3 regions of the Erythrobacter sp. S249 genome follow, and region 2 is predicted to be linked to each of the others. Evidence: predicted binding sites of a transcription regulator. Region 2 holds the regulator's gene; each other region holds the start of a gene.
The links. Region 2 encodes LexA, which represses DNA repair genes until DNA is damaged. Its sites were predicted from a motif close to GTTCCNCNCTTGTTCT; they were not measured.
Positions count from the first base shown of each region.

Region 1: recA (recombinase RecA) is a predicted target of LexA. The motif match lies at 3,564-3,579, and genes of this name have one in related genera.
Region 3: uvrA (excinuclease ABC subunit UvrA) is a predicted target of LexA. The motif match lies at 5,392-5,407, and genes of this name have one in related genera.

Region 1 is NZ_CP200287.1:172,801-180,855, forward strand. It holds gene AC0V6V_RS00835 (response regulator) at 1-77, shown strand, start outside; gene AC0V6V_RS00840 (DUF4139 domain-containing protein) at 237-1,742, shown strand; gene AC0V6V_RS00845 (DUF4139 domain-containing protein) at 1,757-3,487, shown strand; gene recA (recombinase RecA) at 3,666-4,730, shown strand; gene alaS (alanine--tRNA ligase) at 4,961-7,621, shown strand; gene AC0V6V_RS00860 (cation:proton antiporter domain-containing protein) at 7,629-8,055, opposite strand, start outside.
Region 2 is NZ_CP200287.1:424,766-432,820, reverse strand. It holds gene AC0V6V_RS02070 (anthranilate synthase component II) at 1-84, shown strand, start outside; gene trpD (anthranilate phosphoribosyltransferase) at 81-1,073, shown strand; gene trpC (indole-3-glycerol phosphate synthase TrpC) at 1,083-1,868, shown strand; gene moaC (cyclic pyranopterin monophosphate synthase MoaC) at 2,067-2,540, shown strand; gene AC0V6V_RS02050 (molybdopterin molybdotransferase MoeA) at 2,537-3,739, shown strand; gene lexA (transcriptional repressor LexA) at 3,872-4,573, shown strand; gene AC0V6V_RS02040 (ComEC/Rec2 family competence protein) at 4,608-6,812, opposite strand; gene gltX (glutamate--tRNA ligase) at 6,841-8,055, shown strand, end outside.
Region 3 is NZ_CP200287.1:139,482-147,536, forward strand. It holds gene AC0V6V_RS00705 (hypothetical protein) at 317-1,147, shown strand; gene AC0V6V_RS00710 (M3 family metallopeptidase) at 1,239-3,461, opposite strand; gene AC0V6V_RS00715 (methyl-accepting chemotaxis protein) at 3,917-5,302, opposite strand; gene uvrA (excinuclease ABC subunit UvrA) at 5,478-8,055, shown strand, end outside.

The sequences.
Region 1 (8,055 bases), 250 kb from region 2:
TCATCCCCAAACCGTTCAGCGTTCAGGCGATCGGCGACAAGGTGGGCAATGTGATGCAGCGGGTTAGACGGAGCTAAGGCTCTCAGAGACGTCTCCGCTAGCACTCTGAAATTGCTATAAAAAGCGGTTGTTTGAATGGTTCACAACCACCACACTTGCACTAGCCAAGGGTCCATTCATCGCGCATACAGTACGGCCCGTCATGCTTATTGACGGGTTCAATAGGAGGCTGGGTGATGAACGCGATTAAGCTGGGATTGGTGTCAGGTTTGGCACTTGGGATGAGCGCTCTTGGAGCAACAACGGCCACCTCACAATCGCTGCCAGATCCGGATGAAACGGCGCAGGGCGATGTCGCGGTTACCATATACAACAACAATCTCGCGCTGGTGCAGGACGTGCGCCAAATCAACATTGAACGCGGCCGCAGCCGGGTTGAATTTCCCGATGTATCGGCGACTATTCAGCCGCAAACGCTTAGCTTCTTTGCGCCTAACACCTCAATTATCGAACAGAATTTTGACTTCGACCTGCTGACGCCAGCGAAGATGATGGAGAAGGCGATTGGCCAAACGGTCACTTTGCTGCGCACCAACCCCGCGACCGGTCGAGAAACCCGAGAGCGGGCAAAGGTGCTCTCTACAGCAGGCGGCGTTGTGGTCCAGATAGGTGACCGGATCGAAGTCTTGCGTGACGACGGCCTTCCGGTTCGCGTAATCTTTGACCGAGTGCCGCCCAACTTGCGCGCTCGCCCGACATTGTCAGTCAACCTCAACAGCACGCGCAGCGGAACCCGCCCGGTTTCGATCCGCTATTTGACCGGCGGGCTTGGGTGGAACGCAGACTATGTCGCGCTCTATAATGAGCAAACCGGTTCGATCGACATGCAGGGTTGGGTCACGCTCACGAACAACACTGGCACCACGTTCAACCAGGCTAAGACCCTGTTGGTGGCCGGCAATCCGAATAATCGCGGGAACCGAGGCCGAGGCGGAGGCAATCAGAACTTGATTCGACCGGGAACAGAAACCGCTGAACGAGAGCAGTTGGGAGATTTCTATCTCTACCCGATCAGCGGGCGCACAACGATTGCGAATGCGCAAACGAAGCAAGTGAGCTTCCTTGATGTGCAATCGGTCCCTGCGCGCAAGATTTATGAGCGAACAATTGGTTGGCTCTCGAACGACAGCAGGCCGGTGAACGTCTCGAGCGCGATTTCTTTTTCCACTTCGCGTGATCAAGGACTAGGTGACGCTTTGCCATCGGGCACGGTGCGGTTTTATCAGCGCGACAACCAAGGTACGCCGCAATTTATCGGCGAGAACAACATTGGCCACACGCCGATGGGCAGCGAGCTATCGCTGAGAACGGGCGATGCATTTGATATTTTTGTGCAATCCGAAGTGGAAAAGCGCGAAGAGATCACGAGTTCTGAATGGGAGCGTACTGCGCGTTATCGCGTGATTGAGGATGGCGAGACGACCCGCCAGGTCGAGGTTGAACGCCCCAAGAAATATTACCGCACAACTATGCGCTACACGCTTACCAATGCGAAAAGCAGCTCGATCGATGTCGATCTGACCCAAAGTGGGCTTTATCGCGGATATTGGTCGAACGATTACCGCGTGGTTAGCGAGGATATTCAGGGCGAACAGATCAATTTTGATCGGCGCAAATGGATCGTGCCTGTGCCCGCCAATGGCAAGCGCGTGGTGCGCGTCACATACGAAACCCGTTACTAAGGGGGCGGGCGACCATGCGGAGCCCCGCATTCATTGGACCGGCGCTTGGCCTATTGGCCAGCGCAGCTGTCGGCTTGCCTGCTATGGCTCAGGACGGCCTGGCGGTTAGCTCGCCCAAAGCGCAAGCAGCGCCACAGGTCCAAGCACCGCCAGCGCGGCAGGCCGTCGATGCCTCTGCGCCGCAATCGCTTTCGGTCACCGTCTATCGCGATCCGCGCAGGCAGCTTGGCCAAGAGATGAACCGTCGCTGGCCGCAAGGTTTCGCCATGATCAGCGAGACTCGCACGGTCACATTGCCGCCAGGCCAATCGACCATCCGCTTTGAAGGGGTGGCCGAGGGTATGGTCGGCGTCAGTGCAATCGTCTCTGGCCTGCCGGGTGGTACGATAGAGAAGAACCGCAATGCGGATCTGCTCTCACCCGCAGCGCTTGTGAACGGAGCGCTTGGGAACCGAGTGACTTTGACGCGAACCAACCCCGCGACCGGAGCAGAAGAGGCTCAAACCGCGGTCGTGCGCACGCGCGCCGATGGCGGCCTGGTGCTGCAAACCGACCAGGGGTATGAAGCCGTGCGCTGCGCTGGCTTGCCCGAGCGATTGACCTTTGACCGAGTGCCAAAAGGCCTATCGGCTAAACCCATCTTCACCATCGATACCCAAGATGCGAGCGGGGGGACGTATGAAGTTGTCCTGACTTATCTTGCATGGGGCTTCGATTGGCAGGCCAATTATGTTGCGACCTTGCCCGACCCTGAAGACGGCTCAGCCACAGGTTCATCGAAGCGAGGGGAGAACGGCAATTTCAAACTTGGCCTGATGAGCTGGCTCACGATCCTCAATGACAATGGCCAAAGCTTTGACGATGCAGAATTGTTAGTGATCGCGGGTTCGCTCAGCGTGGTCAGTGATTTTCGCAGTCTTGCGACCCCACCTCGGGCTGCTCCGCTGCGTCTAACATGCTATCCGATTGGCAGCACGGCCGCTGGCTCTCCAGTCCAATCGCCTCAGTCGATCGTCGTGACTGGGCGCCGCAATAAGTCGCGGGTGATGCTTTCTGCATCTGCGCCTGTCATGGAGGCAGCGGACGCGGCAGTGGGGTATAGCAAAGCGGAGGTGATGCAGGCCGTGGAAGAGCAGCTTGGCGATCTTAAGCTTTACCGCGTGCCGGAGCGAGTGAATGTCTCGGCCAAGGGGCTAAAACAGATTGCCTTTCTCAATCGGCAAGAGGTTGATGCGCGTTATCTCTACACGGTCAGTTGCGGGTTCTCCGTCACGCTTGAAGGGCAGCCCAATCCCGGCTTTGAACGTGCAGGCATGTTGCTGGTGACCAAGAACGAGACTGAACGAGGACTAGGCGTAGCCCTGCCTCAGGGCGGACTGACGGTGTTTGAGCCAAGCAGCTTCGGTCCACAATTGGTCGCAGACGTTGATATGCGCGACTATGCCGAGGATCAGGACGTCGAGCTGGAAATGGGGGCTAGCAACCAAGTCTTTGCGAAATGTCTGCCTGCCCCTGGCCCGGTGACAAACGGCAATATGAACAGCTGGTTTGGAAATGGTACGGAGATCACAAACGCCAATTCGCACCCCATCACGGTACGGCTCGACATCGGCGACTCGGCCATTTGGGAGGTCCGCCTAAAGGGTGCCAAGACTCGCATCAAAGATGGCCGCATCATCGCGGAAGTGGATGTTCCAGCGAATTCAGAACGCACGTTCCGGTGGTCAATTCGCGACCCCGCATAAATTTTTTCCGAGGGGTTTCTAAGGTAATTTCAGATGTTTACCGGCTTCACCTCGATCGCCAAGTAGGAATTTCTATGTTCCCCACTTGTTCTCATGGAACAAAGTAGGTACAAGCTGTCTCCACAAGGGGTGGTCGATAACAATTTGTCGGCCCTAGGCAAGTCAAGGAGGCCATGCGATGTCTGCAAGTCTGAAATTGGTAGAAAAAGGAAAGACCGTGGACCGTCAAAAAGCGCTCGACGCTGCACTTGCGCAAATAGATCGCGCTTTCGGTAAAGGCTCAGCAATGAAGCTGGGCTCTCGCGAAGCAATGAATGTTGAATCCATTCCAACTGGTTCGTTAGGACTCGATATCGCACTTGGTATTGGCGGCCTTCCAAAGGGCCGCGTTATTGAAGTGTACGGGCCGGAAAGCTCGGGCAAGACGACCTTGGCACTGCATGTCATTGCAGAGGCTCAGAAGGCTGGCGGTACAGCGGCTTTTGTCGATGCGGAACACGCTCTTGATCCGGTCTATGCCAACAAGCTGGGTGTCGACATTGATGAATTGATCGTCTCTCAGCCTGATACAGGTGAGCAGGCACTTGAGATTACTGACACGTTGGTTCGCTCCAATGCGATTGACGTGCTGGTGGTTGACTCGGTCGCGGCGCTCGTCCCCCGCGCAGAAATTGAAGGCGAGATGGGCGATTCCCACGTTGGCCTTCAGGCGCGGCTTATGTCCCAATCGCTGCGCAAGCTGACCGGGTCGATCAACCGTTCGAAATGTATGGTCATCTTCATCAACCAATTGCGGATGAAGATTGGCGTTATGTACGGCAACCCAGAGACGACGACTGGCGGCAACGCGCTTAAGTTCTACGCATCGGTTCGCTTGGATATCCGCCGCACGGGTCAGATTAAGGACCGCGACGAAGTGGTTGGCAACTCAACCCGCGTCAAAGTCGTGAAGAACAAGGTCGCGCCGCCGTTCAAGCAGGTTGAATTCGACATCATGTACGGTGAAGGCATTTCCAAGATCGGTGAGATCCTTGATCTCGGCGTGAAGGCAGGCCTCGTAGAAAAATCAGGCAGCTGGTTCTCCTACGACAGCGTGCGGATTGGTCAGGGACGTGAAAACGCCAAGACCTTCCTCAAAGAGAATACAGAGATGCGCAATCAGTTGGAAGCCGCCATTCGCGGCCGCACCGACGAGGTTGCCGAGGAGATGATGACAGGGCCGGACGCGGACTCTGACGACTGATCCTCAAGCGAGTGCGGTAATCGCATTCGGAAAATCGGAAAGCCGGCATGCGCCATCCCCCTTGGCGATGCCGGCTTTTCTGCGTCTGGTCCCCGTTTTGTCTTTGCGAAACCGGTGGATGCGGGCCCGTCTGAAGCAGCACCACACTTATGAAGAATTGCGAACTCAGTGTGCATTGATCACGCGGTGGCTTGTCGCTGACCGCGTGATTGCCTAACTGCATTCTCGCAATGACTTCGACCAACGATATTCGCCGCTCTTTTCTCGACTTTTTCGGGAATGCTGACCACGCTGAAGTGCCCAGTGCACCGCTGGTCCCTTATAATGATCCGACATTGATGTTTGTGAATGCGGGCATGGTGCCGTTCAAAAACGCATTTACCGGTCTTGAGACGCCGCCGGCACCGCGTGCCGCGTCATCGCAAAAGTGCGTGCGGGCCGGGGGCAAGCACAATGACCTCGATAATGTCGGCTACACTGCGCGGCATCACACCTTCTTTGAGATGCTCGGCAATTTCTCATTTGGCGACTATTTCAAAGAGCAGGCCATCCTGAATGCCTGGACGCTCTTGACGAAAGAATGGGGCCTTGCCGCAGAGAAACTGACCGCGACAGTCTATCACACCGATGACGAAGCGTTTGATCTGTGGCGTAAGATCTCCGGCCTGCCAGAAGAACGGATCATTCGTATCCCGACGAACGACAACTTTTGGTCAATGGGCGACACCGGGCCATGCGGTCCGTGTTCGGAAATCTTCTACGATCACGGCGATCATATCGCTGGCGGGCCTCCGGGTAGCCCGGACGAAGACGGCGACCGCTTTGTCGAGATTTGGAATCTCGTCTTCATGCAGTTCGATCAAAAGGCGAGCGGCGAACGCACTGACCTGCCGAGCCCATCGATTGATACCGGCATGGGACTGGAACGCATCGCTGCCGTTATGCAGGGCGTGCACAACAATTACGACACCGACACGTTCAAAGCGCTGATCGCGGCCTCGCAGCAACTTACCGGCGTAGGCAGCGAAGGCGATGCTGTTGCGAGCCATCGCGTGATCGCGGACCATTTGCGTTCGGTCAGCTTCCTGATGGCGGATGGCGTGTTGCCGTCGAACGAAGGGCGCGGGTATGTCCTTCGCCGGATCATGCGCCGCGCGATGCGGCATGCGCATTTGCTCGGAGCGAGCGAGCCTCTGATGCACCGGCTTGTCCCGGCGCTCGTGACAGAGATGGGGCAAGCATATCCAGAACTCACGCGCGGTCAGGCCTTGATCCAGGAAGTGCTCGAACGTGAGGAAACGCAGTTCCGCAAGACCTTGGACAAAGGCCTAAAGCTGCTCGATGAAGCGACAGGCACCATGAACGAGGGCGGCGAACTCGACGGTGAAACTGCGTTCAAACTCTATGACACTTACGGCTTTCCTTATGACCTCACCGAAGATGCCTTGCGCGCACGCGGGATCGGCGTTGATAGCGCAGGTTTTGAAGCGGCCATGGAGCGCCAAAAAGCAGCGGCTCGCGCGGCTTGGAAAGGCTCTGGCGACGCGGCCTCGGGCGAGGTCTGGTTCGACATCGCTGAGCGCGAAGGCGCGACAGAATTCACCGGTTACAATTCGACCTCGGGCGAAGGAACAGTGGTCGCGATTGTAAAAGACGGCGCAGAGGTTCAATCTGCGAAATCCGGCGAAAGCGCCATCTTGCTGACCAATCAGACTCCGTTCTACGGCGAAAGCGGCGGGCAAACTGGCGACACTGGCAGCATCAGCACGCCGAGCGGATTTGCGGCTAAGGTCTTGGACACGGCGAAACCGCTGGGACGCCTTCACGCTCACCAGATCGAAGTAATCGGCGGCGAAGTTTCCGTCGGCGACAATGTTCATCTCGAAGTGGACGATGTGCGGCGCGCGCAGGTGCGTTCAAATCACTCCGCCACTCACCTAGTCCACGCGGCGCTCCGCAATCGGCTTGGCGGCCATGTGACGCAGAAAGGCTCGCTGGTCGCGGAGGACCGGCTACGCTTCGATTTCTCGCATCCAAAGCCCTTGGAGGCTGAAGATATTGCTGTGATCGAGGCTGAAGTGAACGCTGAGATCAGAGCCAATGAGCCGGTCGGCACGCGGTTGATGAGCCCGGACGACGCGGTTGAAGCAGGCGCTTTGGCGCTGTTTGGCGAGAAGTATGGTGATGAAGTGCGCGTGCTGTCGATGGGACGCGCGGGCTCAGAAGGACGTTCTTTCTCTGTTGAACTGTGCGGCGGAACGCATGTTTCCGCCACCGGTGATATTGGCGTGTTCCGGATCATCTCGGAGAGTGCCGTCTCCTCCGGTGTTCGGCGCATCGAAGCGTTGACTGGAGAGGCTGCGCGCAATTGGTTGGTCGAGCGTGAGGAAGCATTGAAGGCAGCGGCGAGTGCAATTCGCGCGGCGCCTGAGGAAGTACCTGCGCGGGTCGCGGCGCTGCTCGATGAGCGCAAGCGGCTTGAGAAGGAACTCGCCGAGGCGAAGAAGGCGCTGGCACTTGGCGGAGGCGGTTCGGGTAGTGGCGGCCCGGCGACCTCAGATGAGGACGTTGGCGGTGTGACCTTCAATGGTCAGGTGCTGGATGGCCTGAGCCCGAAGGAACTGCGCCCGCTGCTCGATGAAGCGAAGGGCCGACTTGGCTCGGGGATCGCAGCGGCGATTGCTGTCAACGATGGCCGGGCTGCGATTGCAGTCGCAGTGACTGACGATCTGACCGAGCGTTTTGACGCGACGGCTCTTGTGCGCGTGGGCGTAGAAGCGCTGGGTGGTAAGGGCGGCGGTGGGCGTCCTGACATGGCTCAGGGCGGCGGTCCGGATGGGAGCAAAGCGAGTGATGCACTGGCGGCAGTCAAAGCTGCTATCGCCGGGTAAACTCAGGTTAAGGCGCGCTGGTTGAGGTGCGCAATTGCGGCTTGCTGGATAGCTTGCCGTCGCGTTCTAACCGTTCGCGGAACTCGTCGCGTTTCTCGTGGATAGAAGCGATGACCGGGCCCATGGGGATGCCGATATCGACGAGCACTGCTTCAGAAAGCTGCAGTGAGCTTTCCAGATTCTCTGGTACTGCATGGCTGGCCCCGGCGCGGTAAAGCGCCGCCGCGTGATCGGTGTCGCGCGCGCGGGCGACTATCAGCAGGTCAGGGTAACTCTTACGCAGTTTTGTGACCAAGCGCTGTGCCAACACGGGCTCGTCCATTGTCAGTACGATCGCCGGTGCCTTCTCAATCCCGAGCCGGGAAAGTGCATCCCCGCGCGCCGCATCGCCAAAGGCGGAGCGATAGCCATCTCGCGCGGCGCGCTCGATCAGG
Region 2 (8,055 bases):
GAAAGCATTGCGACCGAGCATGGCCATGATCTGCTCGCCAATTTCATGACGCTTTGCGGATTGCCAACGAAGGAGCTCGCATGAAAACTCTACCGCTAGCCGTCCCGCATATGAGCGAAGCCGAGGCTGAAGAGGTGTTTGGCTGGATCCTCGACGGCGAAGCAAGCGACGAAGAAATTGCGCGTTTTCTGCTCGCGATGACCGAGCGCAGCGAGACAGCGGAAGAAATCGCTGGAGCCGCTCGGGCATTGAGGGCGCGCCTCGTTCCGGTCGCGGGGCCGGACAATGCCATCGACGTCTGCGGCACAGGCGGTGATGGGCATCACACGCTCAACGTCTCCACCGCGGTGGGCCTGGTTGTCGCCTCTTGCGGCATGCCCGTGGCGCGACACGGAAACCGCGCGATCTCGTCCAAAGCGGGCGTGGCCGATACGTTGGAAGTGCTCGGTCTCGACATGAAGGTCGCGGGTGAAACGGCTGAAAAAACGCTAGGTGAAATCGGTATCTGCTTTCTGTTCGCGCCCAATCATCACCCGGCGATGGGGCGCATCCAACCGATCCGCAAGAAACTGGGTCGCAGAACAATCTTCAACCTCATGGGGCCGCTATCGAATCCCGTCGGCGTCAAACGCCAGTTGATCGGCATTGCTCGTCCCGGCTACGTCCCGATCTATGGCGATGCGACCGCGCGGCTCGGCACAGAGCGCACCTTGATCGTGTCCGGCGATGAAGGACTAGATGAATTGAGCCTCGCCGGCGGCAATGAAGTCGCTGACGTGACGGGGGGCGATTTTAGCATGAGGCGCGTCGATGCCAGCGCAGCGGGGCTAGACCACGCGCCACTGGAAGCGATCCGTGGCGGCGACCCGCAGCACAATGCGAAGGCGCTTGCCGCTCTGCTCGACGGAGAGAAAAGTGCCTATCGCGATACGGTGATGTTCAATACGGCGGCGGCTCTGATCGTCGCGGGCAAGACCGACGATTGGGGCATTGGTGCTGAAATGGCGGCGGAAGCGCTGGACAGCGGCAAGGCGAAACAATTGCTTGCCCGCTGGATCGAATTGGCGAAATAGGCCAGCATCATGAACAAGCTTGAAGAAATCTGCGCCACCAAGCGCCGCGAGGTTGATGCACGCAAGGCCTCTATCTCATTCGCTGATCTGGAGAGCCGGGCCAGCGAACAAAGCCCGGTGCGCGGGTTTAAATCGGCATTGCGTCAGGCGAGCCAAAACGGTTTTGGCCTGATCGCCGAGGTTAAAAAGGCCTCGCCCTCCAAGGGGATTATCCGAGAGGATTTCCGCCCGGCGGACCATGCGCGCGATTATGAGGCTGGCGGGGCGACTTGCCTGTCTGTGCTCACGGATATGCCCTATTTTCAAGGGCATGAAGATTTTCTGGTTGAGGCGCGCGCTGCCTGCAACCTGCCGGTTCTGCGCAAGGATTTCATGGTCGATCCTTGGCAATGCGCCGAGGCTCGTTCGATTGGCGCCGATGCGATCCTGATCATTGTTGCTGCGCTTGAAGATGTGCAGATGCAGGAAATCGAGGCGGCCGCGCGCGAGCATGACATGGATGTGCTGGTCGAAGTGCACGATGAGGCAGAGATGGAGCGCGCGCATTTGCTGAAGTCGCTGTTGGTCGGGGTGAATAATCGTGACCTCAAAACCTTCACCACTGATCTTGCTTCGACCGAGCGGCTCGCTCCACTCGCTACTGCAGGCGCGTTGATCGTCGGCGAAAGCGGTATCAACAGCCATGATGATTGCACCCGGCTTGCGCGGGCAGGCGTGCGTACTTTCCTGGTCGGGGAAAGCCTGATGCGCGCGGATGATGTGGCGGCGGCGACGCGGACATTGCTGAACGGCTAGGCGGCCATTTGTGCAGGGTCTGTCCTACATTTCGCAAAGCTGGCAGAAGACGGATATGAGTTTACCAGCACCCCCTCCCTCACCATCGATAAATCCGATCAATAGCCGCGCCTGTGATCGATTGGTTTTAAGCCCCTGTACTGTGTTCCAGGTGTTCCAAGCGTGCTCTACGCACGATGAAGCGAAGGGAGCGAAGCGATGAGCAAACTTACCCATCTCGGCGAAGACGGCGCGGCCCGCATGGTCGACATCGGCGGCAAGGCCGCGAGCGAACGCGTCGCCATCGCCTCTGGCCGGATTGCGATGACCGCAGAGACGCTGGCGGCCGTGCGCGATGGCAATGCGCCCAAGGGTGATGTGCTGGGCACCGCGCGGATTGCCGGGATCATGGCGGCCAAGCGCACAGGCGAGCTGATCCCGCTGTGCCATCCGCTCGCGCTGGACGCGGTGGAGATCGACTTCACCTTCGAAGAGGACGCGATCCGGGCAACCGCCCGCGCTTCGCTGACCGGCAAGACTGGTGTTGAGATGGAGGCGATGGTCGCTGTCTCGACCGCGCTGCTGACGATCTACGACATGGCCAAAGCGGTCGATAAGGGCATGGTGATCGGCGAGGTGCGCCTGATCGAGAAGCGCGGGGGCAAGAGCGGGCATTGGAAGGCCGACCTTTGAGCGCGCTGCTGACCTTGGAAGACGCGCAGGCGCGGCTGCTGGAGCTCGCGCCGGAGATGGCGACGTGTGAGCTGCCTGCTGAGGACGCGCTGGGGCGCTACCTAGCGCAGGACCTCACCGCACGGCGCACGCAGCCACCTGCGGATCTGTCGGCGATGGATGGCTATGCGATTGCTGGTAATGGCCCATGGGAGCGGGTCGGAGAAAGCCGCGCAGGCACGCCGTTTGCAGGTGCTTTGTCGGATGGCGAATGCGTGCGGATATCGACCGGAGCGCATATGCCAGAGGGCGCGGACCGCGTGCTGATCCAGGAGAACGCCCATGTGGACGGCGCTCTGGTGACCGCCAGCGATACGCCGCCGGCGGGAAAGCACGTGCGGATGCGCGGCTTCGACTTCGCACAAGGCGACACAGTCCTCAACGCTGGCACCCGCATCGGGCCAGGGCAACTCGCGCTCGCGCTATCGGCGGGCCACGGTCGGCTCAGCGTGCGTGCGGCTCCGCGCGTGGCGGTGCTCGATAGCGGGGACGAACTGGCCGCCGACCCAGAGCAATGCGGCGCTGACCAGATCCCGGCAAGCAATGGCGCGATGATCGCCAGCATGCTGCGCCCGCTGGGGTGCGATGTCGCGCGCATCGGCCCTGTACCAGACGATCACAGCGCTTTGGCGAGCGCGCTGGCGAAGGCTGAGGATGCCGACATTCTCATCACATCCGGCGGCGCATCGGTGGGCGACCATGACCTGATCCAGCCCGCACTGGAGGCATGGGGCGTGAAAATCGCGTTCTGGAAAGTCGCGATCAAACCCGGCAAGCCGCTGATGGTGGCGACGCGGGAGCGCGCGGGTGGCACGCGGCAGGTGATCCTAGGCTTGCCGGGCAATCCAGTGTCCAGCTTCGTGACATGCTTCCTGTTTGCACTGCCGCTGGTGCGCGCGATCATCGGCGCGGGCTCTCCCCTACCCTCCGCATTGACCCTACCTCTGGCGGAGGACCTGCCAGCGATTGGCAAGCGGCGCGAGTTCCTGCGCGCTGTTCATGACGGCCGCACGGTGCGCCGCGTTGGCTCTCAGGACTCAAGCGCGCTCGCGGCGTTGGCGGGTGCGAACTGTCTGATCCTTCGGCGCGAAGGCGCGGATGCGGCGAACGCGGGAGAGCTCGTAACGGCATTAACCCTCGAAAATGGCGGTATTGCGTGAGTTGCCGACTTGACTCGGTGAATGAAGTTTCCTAATTGTTCCGTATTCGTTCACGTTATTGGTGCGCGAAATGGTCCCTCGCCACCCTAACCGGCGCTGGGGCGATCGACCTGTTTTAGGGAGACTATCGTAATGCTGACGGCAAAGCAGCACGAATTGATCCGCTTTATCCAAGAGCGGCTTGAAGAGACGGGGATTTCACCCTCTTTTGAAGAAATGAAGGAAGCGCTCGATCTTAAGAGCAAGTCGGGTGTGCACCGACTGATTTCGGCTTTGGAGGAACGCGGCTTCATCCGGCGCCTGCCCAATCGGGCCCGCGCGCTGGAGGTGATCAAGCAGCCCGAGGATGCAACGCCTGCTCCGCGCGCTGCGGCGGCAGTGGCGAACGATGTGGTCTCTCGGGCGACGTCAATGCCCAGCGCGAATGACACCAGCCCAGAGCCCGCAAATGACGTGATCGAGGTGCCATTGCATGGCCGGATCGCAGCGGGTGCTCCGATTGAGGCGTTGGAGGGGCAAAGCAGCCTTCCCGTGCCAGCGGCATTGCTGGGACCGGGCGAGCATTATGCGCTTGAGGTGTCTGGCGATTCGATGATTGAGGCTGGCATCTTCGACGGTGACTTTGCGCTGGTTAAGCGCACGGATGCCGCGCGAGATGGCGAAATCGTTGTGGCCTTGGTGCGCGGCGAGGAAGCGACGCTCAAATACCTCCATCGCGACCGCGGAACTGTGCGGCTTGATCCGGCCAATGCGTCCTATGATGCGCAGGTCTATCACCCGGGCGAAGTACAAGTTCAGGGCAAGCTCGCAGGCCTTCTGCGGCGCTACCACTGATTGTGATGTGAATAGGTCGCGCGGGGTGGCTGGCTTAATCGTCGGCTTTCCCGCGCCACCATCCATGCTGGCCCTGAGTGCTGGCAACACTGGTGATCCGCTCCGATGACAGATCAAGCGCCAGCCCGCCATGCTCTTGCAGGAACCCGCGATCAGCTTTGAGCCATTTGGGTTTGCAAGACCACGGCAGATAACGGTCGGCCACGACGATATCGGCTCTCGCGCAAGCGGCGGCGAGCGCGCGCTCCTCGATCAGCTCTCGGTTTCGCGCCATCAGTATGGTCCAGTCGCGGCCTCCGCGCTCAATCTGGAGCAGGCAGAACTCGGTAGAACACCGCGCTCCGGGCCATTCCGCCATCGGAATGGGATCAGCAGAAACGCTCGCGAGTTCGAGCAGATTGTCACGCGCATAGGAAGAACGCGAATTGCGCAGCGACAACAGCGTGCCCTCCATTGTCACGCCAACATGACGGCCATCGCGCCCGATCAGTACATCAGGAATGGGTGTCACCATGAGCATGATCGAAGCCGCTGCAACAGGCACAAACCCCAGCAATCGCGTGCGGCCGTTCCAAAGCGCAAGCCACAGCGCGCCAATAACGAACAGCGCGATGGTGAGCCTGCCCATCTGCGGCATCAGCTTGACCGAACCGGGCTGGCTCGATGTCCAATGTGCAATCGCAAGCAATAGCTCAAGCGAGCGTTCCACTAGCCACCAGGCAGGCGCACCAAGGCCGATCAGATCGAGGAAAAGCGCAAAGGCGATGAGCGGCATTGAGATGAATGTGACGAGCGGGATGGCGATGACATTGGCGAATGCACCGTAGACCCCTGCCCTGTGGAAATGGAACAGGACAATGGGCATCAGCGCGATCTCGATCACCAGACTGGTGATGAACAGCATAATCACTCGCCTGCCGACATGCCGCAGCCATGTCTCCTCCCGCGCGGCGAGGAACGCGCGTACCGGCCCAGAGCTCGACAGCGCCACAATCGCAATCACGGCAGAAAAGCTCATCTGAAAGCTCGGCCCAACCACCGATTCCGGCCACAGCAACATCACGAATATCGCCGCCATTGCCACCATTCTGAGCGACAATGCATCGCGCCCCATTGCGAGCGCAATCAGGACCAGCATCGCCGCGACACAGCTGCGCACGGTGGGAACCTCCGCCCCCGTCAGTAGCGTGTAGCCAACGCCGGCCAGCGCCCCTGCCCCTGCGGCCAATATCGGCAAACGCACACGCAAGGCGACAGCGGGAAAGAGCGCCAGCAACTTCAAGGTCACCAGATACGCCGCGGCGATCACTGCGCTCACATGAAGCCCGCTGATAGAGAGCAAGTGGGTTAGGCCCGCATCGCGCATCGCGACTTCGTCCGCCTCTGCAATCCCGCCACGGTCTCCGCTTGCAAATGCCGCCGCAATCGTTCCTGCTGAGCCATCAACTCGCTGGCGCACATGGGCTGAGAGCACCCGTTGAACCTTCGGGATGGCCCCCGCATCTCCCCCGCCCTCCATAACTTCGATCTCGCCAACCAGGCTTCCAGAGGCGGCTAAGCCCTGAAACCACGCCGCGCGGGCGAAATCGTACGAGCCCGGCAACATCGGCGAGGCCGGCGGCATCAGGCGCGCGCGCAGGCGCACCACCGATCCCTCGCTCAAACCGTCCACGACCTTATCCTGCGGCACATTCACACGGATCTTGCGGCTTTCACCATTCTCCGCGTCCCGCATGGCCAGAACCAATCGGATCCGCTCGCGTGAGGGTTGGTCTTCGCGTTCGAGAACAAAGCCTTGCACACGCTCAACAATCGGGCGCTCAATGGGCTCTGCGCCGACCAGTTCTGAGCGCATCCAGATGGTGGCAATCCCGGCGGCAAACACCAGCCCGACGGTGATCATTGTCTGTCTCAACAATACGCGGTCCTCGACCCCGCGCCAAATTGCCGCGCCCGTGATGGCTAGCAGTAATCCTACCCCAATCCCCGCCGCCCATTGCAGCGGGGAGCTAAGCGCGAACCATGATAAAATGCCGCCCGCAAACAGCACAGCGATCCACGGCGCGCGGTCGAAACCGGACTGAGCCAAAAATCCTTCAATTTTGGAGGCTAGGCTCGGGCCAATACTGGACAAAGCCGGGGCCTTGCGCCAATGGCGCTGCACTGCAACATCACTGGCATTGGGGCTTTCACCAGCCCCGCCGCCAATCGGCACATTTGGCGCCCCCTCTTGGCCCATGTCCAACTTGAAAAGGAATTCACAGGCTATGGCAAGCGAAAGCGCAAAAGCGATTGTCACCCGCTTTGCCCCCTCGCCCACAGGCTTTTTGCATATTGGCGGCGCGCGCACAGCCTTGTTTAACTGGCTTTATGCCCGTCATCACGGCGGCAAGGCTCTGCTGCGCATTGAGGATACCGACCGTAAGCGCTCCACTCAGGAGGCGATTGATGCGATCATCGACGGGCTTGATTGGCTCGGGCTCGATTATGACGAGGCGCCGGTATTCCAATCTAAGCGAGCGGATCGCCATGCAGAGGTGGCGCATAAGCTGCTGGATGCGGGGCACGCCTATAAGTGTTTTGCCACGCCGGAAGAGCTTGAGGCCATGCGCGCGGAGCAACGCGAGAAAAAGCTGCCCATGCGCTATGACGGGCGCTGGCGCGACCGCGATCCATCCGAAGCGCCAGAGGGCGCGCCTTATGTCGTTCGGCTCAAAACCCCGCAATCGGGCGAGGCGACCATCGCCGACGAAGTGCAAGGCTGTGTATCGGTCAAGAACGAAGAGCTCGATGATTACATCATTCTGCGCGCTGATGGCACGCCGACCTATATGCTCGCCGTTGTCGTGGACGATCACGACATGGGCGTGACCCATGTGATCCGCGGTGATGACCACCTCAACAACGCCTTTCGCCAGCTGCCGATCTATCATGCGATGGACAAAGTCGAAGGCGATTGGCCAGAGCCGACATATGCCCACATTCCCCTGATCCATGGGGCGGACGGGGCGAAGCTGTCCAAACGCCATGGGGCGCTTGGCGTAGAGGCCTACCGCGATGAGATGGGCATATTGTCCGACGCCTTGTTCAATTATCTGCTCCGGCTTGGCTGGGCGCATGGTGACCGTGAAGAGATTACCCGGGCAGAAGCGATTGAGCTGTTTGACCTAAACGGTGTCGGCAAAGGCCCGTCCCGTTTTGATCTGAAGAAGCTGGAAAGCCTCAACGGACACTACATCCGCGAGGCCGATGACGCGATGCTGGCAAAATTGGCGATGGGCCGGATCGAAAGCGGCGCGAATCTAGAGCTTTTGACCAAAGCCATGCCAGTGCTGAAAGTGCGCGCGAAAAACATTGAGGAACTGGCTGAAGGAGCTGACTTTTTGTTTGCGCAGCGCCCGCTGGAAATGACGGAAAAGGCGGCAAAATCGCTCGACGAGGATGGCCGATCGCGGCTTTCGCTCGTTGTGCAAGCATTATCG
Region 3 (8,055 bases), 290 kb from region 2:
CCAGCTGTGGTTCTGGAAGATGAATGTCCGCTTCGCAGTCGATCCTTAGTCAAGGCTAGACACTCAGCTTACGACCCAGTTTGAGCCGGGACGAAATGACCGTATCTGGGTCGCAAGCCGGACGTCGGCTTGCGGGAACGGGAGGCAAAAAATCGTTCAGGCAGGAAAGACGGCCAGTCAGTCGCGGTTGGACGCTGGAATCAAGTTGGCTGGAATCAGCAGCACGCCGCCTATAGGCACGCCTCAACCTGCGCTTAACCCTGTTTCAAGCTCTTCCCCCTAAAGTCCACGACAAACGGACAATAAGGGGCTGCTCGTGCTGTTTGAGCGCATTTCAAGAATTGGTTTGATTGTTAATTGGAAGACCTTGGGCGTCGCGATCCTTGCGGTGTTTGCCACTTGGTTTTCGCTGAAGTTGAACCTGGTCGCTGATTACCCGCTGACGATCATCTCGACCGCGGTAATCTTCCCAATCGTGTTCTCCATCGGCCATGCATACAAACGGCGCGAGGCGGCGCTGGATGACTATGGCACGATCAAGGCCCATGGGCGCGCGATCTATTTTGCCGCGCGCGACTGGCTGCCAGAGGAAAATGAGGAGCGGATCAAGCAACTCGAGGGTGCGCTGGCGCGTTTGCTGACCGGATGCCGCGATATGTTTAAAGGCGAGCGTTCAGAAATGCCGGCGCGCGAACAAGCGATCTACGCCGCGTTTTCGGAACTGTCGCAATTTGTGAAGCGGATGCGCGCAGAGGGGCTGGCCTCGGGCGAGTGTAGCCGCTGCAATCAATATCTTTCCAAGATGATCGTCGCGTTTGAAAGCGTGAAGCACATCTATCAATATCGCACGCCGCGCACGCTCAGCGCATTCAGTGATTTCTTCATCATCATTCTGCCGATCATTTATGGCCCTTATTTCGCGCATCAGGCGATCGAATATGAGGCGCCCATGCTGACCTATGTGATGCCCGTGCTGTTCGCTGTGATCCTGACGGGGCTGGACAACATCCAAAGCCATTTGGAAGACCCGTTTGACCAAATCGGCCCAGACGACGTGGCGATCAATGCTGAGAAATTCGTTGAGCTGCTGACTTGCGGTGAGGAAGGTGGGCCTTGCGCGGTTGTGGCTGAGCCGCAATCTGCCTGAGGGTAGGCGCTCTTACCTGACGCAAAACAAAACCCCCGGCGGGCGTTTGGCCTACCGGGGGTTTCGTGTTTCTGGGATCTAGCTTGGTGGCTTATTCGCCGCCGGCCAGCCCGCGGCTTTCGATCATATATTTTACATCCGGTTCGCGTCCGGCGAATGTGCGATACATCTCAAAATAGTCCATCGTGCCGCCGCGGCTCAGCACGGTTTTGCGGTAGTGATCGCCGTTTTCACGGGTCAGGCCGCCATTGTCGATGAACCATTGGCGCGAATCTTTGTCGAGCATTTCGGTCCACAAATAGCTGTAATAGCCCGCAGAATAGCCCGCGGGTGAGCTGAAGATGTGGTTGAAATAGTTTGACCGATAGCGCGGCGGGACCAGGTCAATCTCTAGGCCCAGCTCGCCCAGCGACTGACGCTCAAACGCATCGACTTTCTCTGGCGTGTCGATTGCGGCAGCTTCTGCTGGTGAGAGCGCGTGCCACTTCATATCGAGCAGCGCGGCGGCCACCACTTCGCCAAAGTCATAGCCCTGGTTGAACTTCGAGGCGGCTTGGATCTTCTCCACCAGCTCCATCGGGATGGTCTCGCCAGTCTCATAGTGCTTGGCGTAGTTTTGCAGGACCTCTGGGTAGGTCGCCCACATCTCGTGAACCTGGCTGGGGTATTCCACGAAATCGCGCGCGGTCGCCGTGCCGGACAGGCTCTCATAACGCTGATCCGCGAAGAAGCCGTGCAGCGCGTGGCCGAATTCGTGGAAGGTCGTCTCAACCCAGTCAAAGCTGACCAGTTGGACCTCGCCATCGGCCGCCTTTGGAATGTTCAGCACGTTATAGATCACTGGCTTGGTGCCCCACAGATCGCTCTGGTCGACGAAATTGCTCATCCAAGCGCCGCCACGCTTTGATGGGCGTTGGAACGGGTCGAAGTAGAACAGGCCAAGCTCGCTGCCATCGGCATCGAACACGGTGTAGACCCACACATCCGGGTGATAGACGGGCAGGTCGGTGCGGCGCTCAAAGGTCAGGCCATAGAGCTTCTTAGACATGTAGAACACGCCATCTTCCAGCACCTTGTCGAGCTGGAAGTAAGGTTTCACCGCGTCTTCATCAAACGCGTATTGCTCCGCCTTCACTTTGTTGGCGAAGCGGTACCAATCCCATGGTTCAACCTCGAAATTGAGGCCATCTGCGGCGATCCGCTCGTTGAGGACGGCGGCCTCGCGGCGCTGCGTTGCGGCGAGGGCGGGGACCATTTGCTCCATGAAATCGAGCGCGGTCTTCGGCTGCTTCGCCATGCGATCGTACATGGTGTAGCTGGCCCAATCGGGCTGGCCGAACAGAGCCGCCTTTTGCGCGCGCAATTCGGCGATCTTTGCGAGGATCAGACGCGTGTCATTCTTACCGCCTTGGTCGGAACGGTACGCGCTGGCTTTGAACAGACGCTCGCGCACTTCGCGGTTTTCAAGCGCGGGCAACAATGGCTGCTGCGTGGTGTTCTGCAAGGCGATGGCGAACTTGCCGTCCATGCCCTTTTCCTTCGCGAGCGCTGCTGCGCCCTCGATCTCGGCATCGGACAGGCCAGCCAGCTCTGCGCGGGTGTCGACGATCACCGCGCCATCATTGGTCGCATCGCGGACCTTCTGGCTGAAATCGGTGGTGAGCGTGGAGAGCTCAGAGTTGATCGTTTTGACACGTTCGCGCTCTTGCTCGGTCAGAAGCGCGCCAGCCTGGACCATGCCGGAATAGGTCTCTTCCAGCAGCTTTGCGTCTTCAACCGTCATCGCCATCGCGGCGCGATTGTCATAAACCGCCTTCACCCGGGCAAACAGCTCTGGGTTGAGGGTGATCGCATCTCCGTGCGCGGTCAGTTTCGGGCTGATTTCCTGATTGATTGCGTCAAGCCGGTCGGTAGTGTTCTGGCCAGTCAGCGCAAAGAATACGCGCGCCACGCGGCCCAGCATCCGGCCCGACTTTTCCAGTTCAACAATCGTGTTGCTGAACGATGGAGTCGCCGGGTTGTTGATGATCGCCTGAACTTCGGCTTGCTGGATCGCCATGCCTTGCTCAAAAGCAGGGATGTAGTCGTCTTCGCTGATCTTGCTGAAATCAGGGGTCAGGAAGGGCAGCGTGCTGTCAGAAGCGAAATAGCCAGTCCCGGTCGGGATCTCGGGGCTATATTCAGCCTCGGCCTGAGCTTCTGCTATCGGGTTGGTTTGGTTCACCCCAGTCTCTCCGTTGGTGGTCGCGCAGCCAGCGGTCAGCGTGGCGGCGAGGGCAATTGCGGCGGTTTGGGCCTTGAGTTGGGCCTTCATAAGAGCTCCGGTAAATTACGAATTTGTGTGGCCGTGTATTGAGGGTAAATTGTGCTTTGGGCAAGCAAAAGGGCCCACCTGCCTGCGCGCGGGTGAGCCCTTGGGTTCGGTGCCGCGCGCCAAAAGAACAAGGCCGCCACGTTTCCACGCAGCGGCCTCTTCTCTAAACTCATGTTCCGGCAAACTCGCCTTAGGTGCGACCCGAAGGGCTTGTGGGAAGACTAGCAAAGAGGCCACTCACACTAAGCATATTCAGGGGCAGCGGAACTTAAGTTTTCCTGTAGGGCAGACAGATTTTCCTAATGAAAACAAGGGCTGTGAGATGAAATATTGTTGCAAATGCGAAAAGCGCGTGAGACTCGTATAGCCTGCAAATTAATGGAACCAGCCGGTGGGTCCAATGGACACGCTCTGTTGTATGTCAGCTCGCTCGCCTGCAAACAGGCCGCCGCGAACTAGCCGATGTTACGCTTTTCATCGCCAATGGTTTGTACAAACTTGCCGGTTTCATCGACAATTCCCGAAAGTTGCTGTGCGCTGTCCTGAGATGCATTTGCTAGGCGCTGTATCAGGGCAACAACGCTGTTGGTGTCGCGATTAACATTGGCAACCAATTCGCCCATGCTGGCTGCGCCTTCAGCGGTTTCATCGACTGCGTCGGTAATGCTGGAGAATTTCGCAAGCTGACTTTGCAGCGCTTCGAGCAGTAATTGGTTCTCTTCGCCCAATCGCTCTGCAAGCTCACACATCAAATTGCTCGATTGCTGGCTTTTTTGTGTTGAAGAACGGATGGCGTCGATCTGCTTTTGAACCATATCCGTCGCAGATGCGGTTTGCCCGGCTAAGCTCTTTACTTCTTGTGCGACAACGGCAAATCCTGCGCCTGCATCGCCTGCACGCGCCGCCTCGATGCTGGCATTGAGCGCAAGAATGTTGGTTTGATCGGCTACGTCCGAGATGGATTGGACGATCTTTTCAATAGCGACAACTTCCTCGACGGCTTTTGCATTGTCATTCGCGGTAAGGCCCGCTTGATCAACCGCTTTGATCAACACACTGCGGTTTTCATCTAGACCAGATTTCACACTGTTGAGCGCCTGCTCAAGGACGCCAGCAGCATTGGCTGCATCTTGCATCGATTGCGCGGACTGCTTTGAAATCGCCGCCGCTTCGATTGTGGCATGTTGGAGCTCTGAAATCTTAGAACCGGCACCTTGGGCCTCGTCACGCAAATTTTCCGATACAGACAGCGTGCTCTCGATCTTGTTTGACAGAGATGCAACGAATTCACTGCCCATCCGGTTGATCTTATCTGCGCGATAGCGTGCATCCAGTTGAGCCCGGAAACTTGAAATGATTTCGAGTTGGATAAAGGCAAGCCGATTGAAGAAGGAAATGTCGGGCAGTGCATCAGCAACAGAATTTGCGCGCTGTGCGATAACCTCAATCACTCCATTATAATATTTAGAGCGTTTCTGGATCATCATATCCTGGCGGTCGATCAACCAGCCGGCAAGGCCAAGCCAAGCAAGCCTCTCCATCCATTCGAGTTCATCTGTGGCGGTGAAAATACCAATCGAGCGTTCAACCGATGTCTGCACCACTTCTTCATGCGACAATTGACGGCCGTAAAGCGCGCTCATCGTCTCGATATTGCTACCGTCGATCTGCCCGTCCCAATAGGTCTGCGAGAACGCTTCTATGTCTTGCGAATAGCGCGCCCAGAACTGAGCAATCTCGGCACGCAACGCACCATCACCGAACAATGCCTTCGCGCGTTGTTCAAACAATTCTGATCTAATTTCGTACGAATTCGCGAAATCAAATTTTGCGTGGTCCATAATGATCAATCGCTCCCTTACGGCCTCCTACCTAAAGATAGTAAATAAAGCTGAAACAATAGTGAGGCGGGTTTCGGGCCAGCGTCAACGGAACATGTGAAGAACATAACGCGGAGAAGCGGCTTTGTTTCGGTGCCTCTGGACTCAGAGGGATTGAGGCCCCAATTGGTGTGGCATGTCCCTCACAAAGATTTCAGTTCGCGGTGCCAGAGAGCACAACCTCAAAGGCGTTGATATTGATCTGCCGCGTGATGCGCTGATCGTGGTCACTGGCCTGTCTGGCTCGGGTAAGAGCTCGCTTGCGTTCGATACGATCTATGCTGAGGGTCAGCGGCGCTATGTTGAGAGCCTTTCGGCCTATGCGCGGCAATTCCTTGAGATGATGCAGAAACCCGATGTTGAACACATCGACGGGCTGTCGCCAGCAATCAGCATCGAGCAGAAGACGACCAGCCGCAATCCGCGCTCAACCGTCGCGACTGTTACCGAGATCTATGACTATATGCGGCTGCTGTGGGCGAGGGTGGGCTTGCCGTATTCACCAGCCACTGGCAAACCAATCAGTGCGCAAACCGTCAGCCAGATGGTCGACCGGGTGATGGAATTGCCAGAGGGCACGCGCGCTTATCTGCTCGCGCCGGTGGTGCGCGGGCGCAAGGGCGAATACCGCAAGGAACTGGCCGAATGGCAAAAGGCGGGCTTTACTCGCGTGCGGATCGATGGAGAGCTGTACCCAATCGAGGAAGCGCCAGCGATCGATAAGAAATTCAAGCATGACATTGAAGTCGTGGTTGACCGGATCGCGGTGAAACCGGGCATGGAAACGCGGTTGGCCGATAGTTTTGAAACCGCGCTGAAACTGGCCGAAGGGCTGGCCTATATCGATCTGGCGGATGGCGTTGTGCCGGGGCGCGAGGACGAGGAGCAAGGCGGCGGTGCCATGAAAGGCGCGGGCATTCCCGCCAATCGCATCGTCTTTTCAGAGAAGTTCGCCTGCCCAGTCAGCGGCTTCACCATTGAAGAGATTGAGCCGCGCCTGTTTTCGTTCAACGCGCCTCAGGGTGCGTGCGCAACCTGCGACGGTCTGGGCGAGAAGCAATTGTTCGACCCGCAATTGGTGGTGCCAAACGAGGGGCTGACGCTGAAACAGGGCGCGGTTGCGCCGTGGGCGAAGAGCAATCCGCCTTCGCCCTATTATCTGCAAGTGCTGGCGAGCCTGGCCAAGGCTTATGATTTCAATCTGACGACGCCGTGGCGCGATCTGGAGCCTGATCAGCAGCTGATCATTCTGCAGGGCACGGGCGGAATGCCAGTTGAGCTGACCTTTAAGGACGGGCGCAAGGAATACACTGTGCGCAAACCGTTTGAGGGTGTGATCGGCAATCTCAACCGCCGCTTGCTGCAAACCGACAGCGCGTGGATGCGCGAGGAGCTGTCCAAGTTCCAAACCGCGCAGCCGTGCGAGAGCTGCGGCGGCAAGCGCCTCAATGAAAAAGCGCTTGCGGTGAAGGTCGCGGGCACGGACATCGCCGACCCGGTGAAGATGAGCGTGTCGGATGCGAAGGACTGGTTCCTGGCGCTCGACGAGAAGCTGACCGATCAGCAATCGCAGATCGCCAAGGCTATCCTCAAAGAGATCAACGAGCGGCTCGGTTTCCTCGACAATGTCGGCCTGGATTACCTGAACCTCGACCGGACCAGCGGCACGTTGTCGGGCGGCGAAAGCCAGCGCATCCGGCTGGCGAGCCAGATCGGCAGCGGCCTGTCCGGTGTTCTCTACGTGCTGGACGAGCCGAGCATTGGCCTGCACCAGCGCGACAATGATCGGCTGCTGGAAACGCTGAAGCGCCTGCGCGATCTCGGCAATACGGTGATCGTGGTGGAGCATGATGAAGACGCGATCCGCCAGGCGGACCATGTCGTTGACCTGGGTCCGGGCGCGGGCGTGCGCGGCGGCGAAGTGGTGGCGCAGGGCACGCTCAAACAGATCATGAAGTCGAAGAAGTCGCTCACCGCGGACTATCTCACCGGGCGGCGCGAGATTGCTGTCCCGGCAGAGCGGCGGCCGGGCAATGGGCACAACATTACGGTGCGCGGCGCTCAGGCAAACAATTTGAAAGACGTCACAGCGTCGATCCCCTTGGGCACATTCACTTGCATCACCGGGGTCTCCGGCTCGGGCAAATCGACCTTCACCATCGACACGCTCTATGCCTCTGCCGCCCGCGTGCTCAACGGCGCGCGCGTGATTGCGGGCAAGCACGACAAAATCGAGGGCCTCGAATATTGCGACAAGGTGATCGAGATCGATCAGTCGCCGATTGGCCGCACCCCGCGCAGCAACCCTGCGACCTACACCGGCGCGTTCACCAATATCCGCGACTGGTTCGCTGGCCTGCCAGAGGCGAAGGCGCGTGGGTACAAGCCGGGCCGCTTTAGCTTTAACGTGAAAGGCGGTCGCTGCGAGCAATGCACCGGGGACGGCCTGATCAAGATCGAAATGCACTTCCTGCCCGACGTCTATGTCACCTGCGAGGAATGCGGTGGCAAACGCTACAACCGCGAGACGCTGGAGGTGAAGTTCAAGGGCCTCTCCATCGCCGATGTGCTGGATATGACGGTTGAGGATGCGGAGGGCTTCTTCAAGGCCGTGCCGCCGATCCGTGACAAGATGCGGATGCTGAATGAGGTTGGCCTTGGCTATGTGAAGGTCGGTCAGCAGGCGACGACATTGTCGGGCGGCGAGGCGCAGC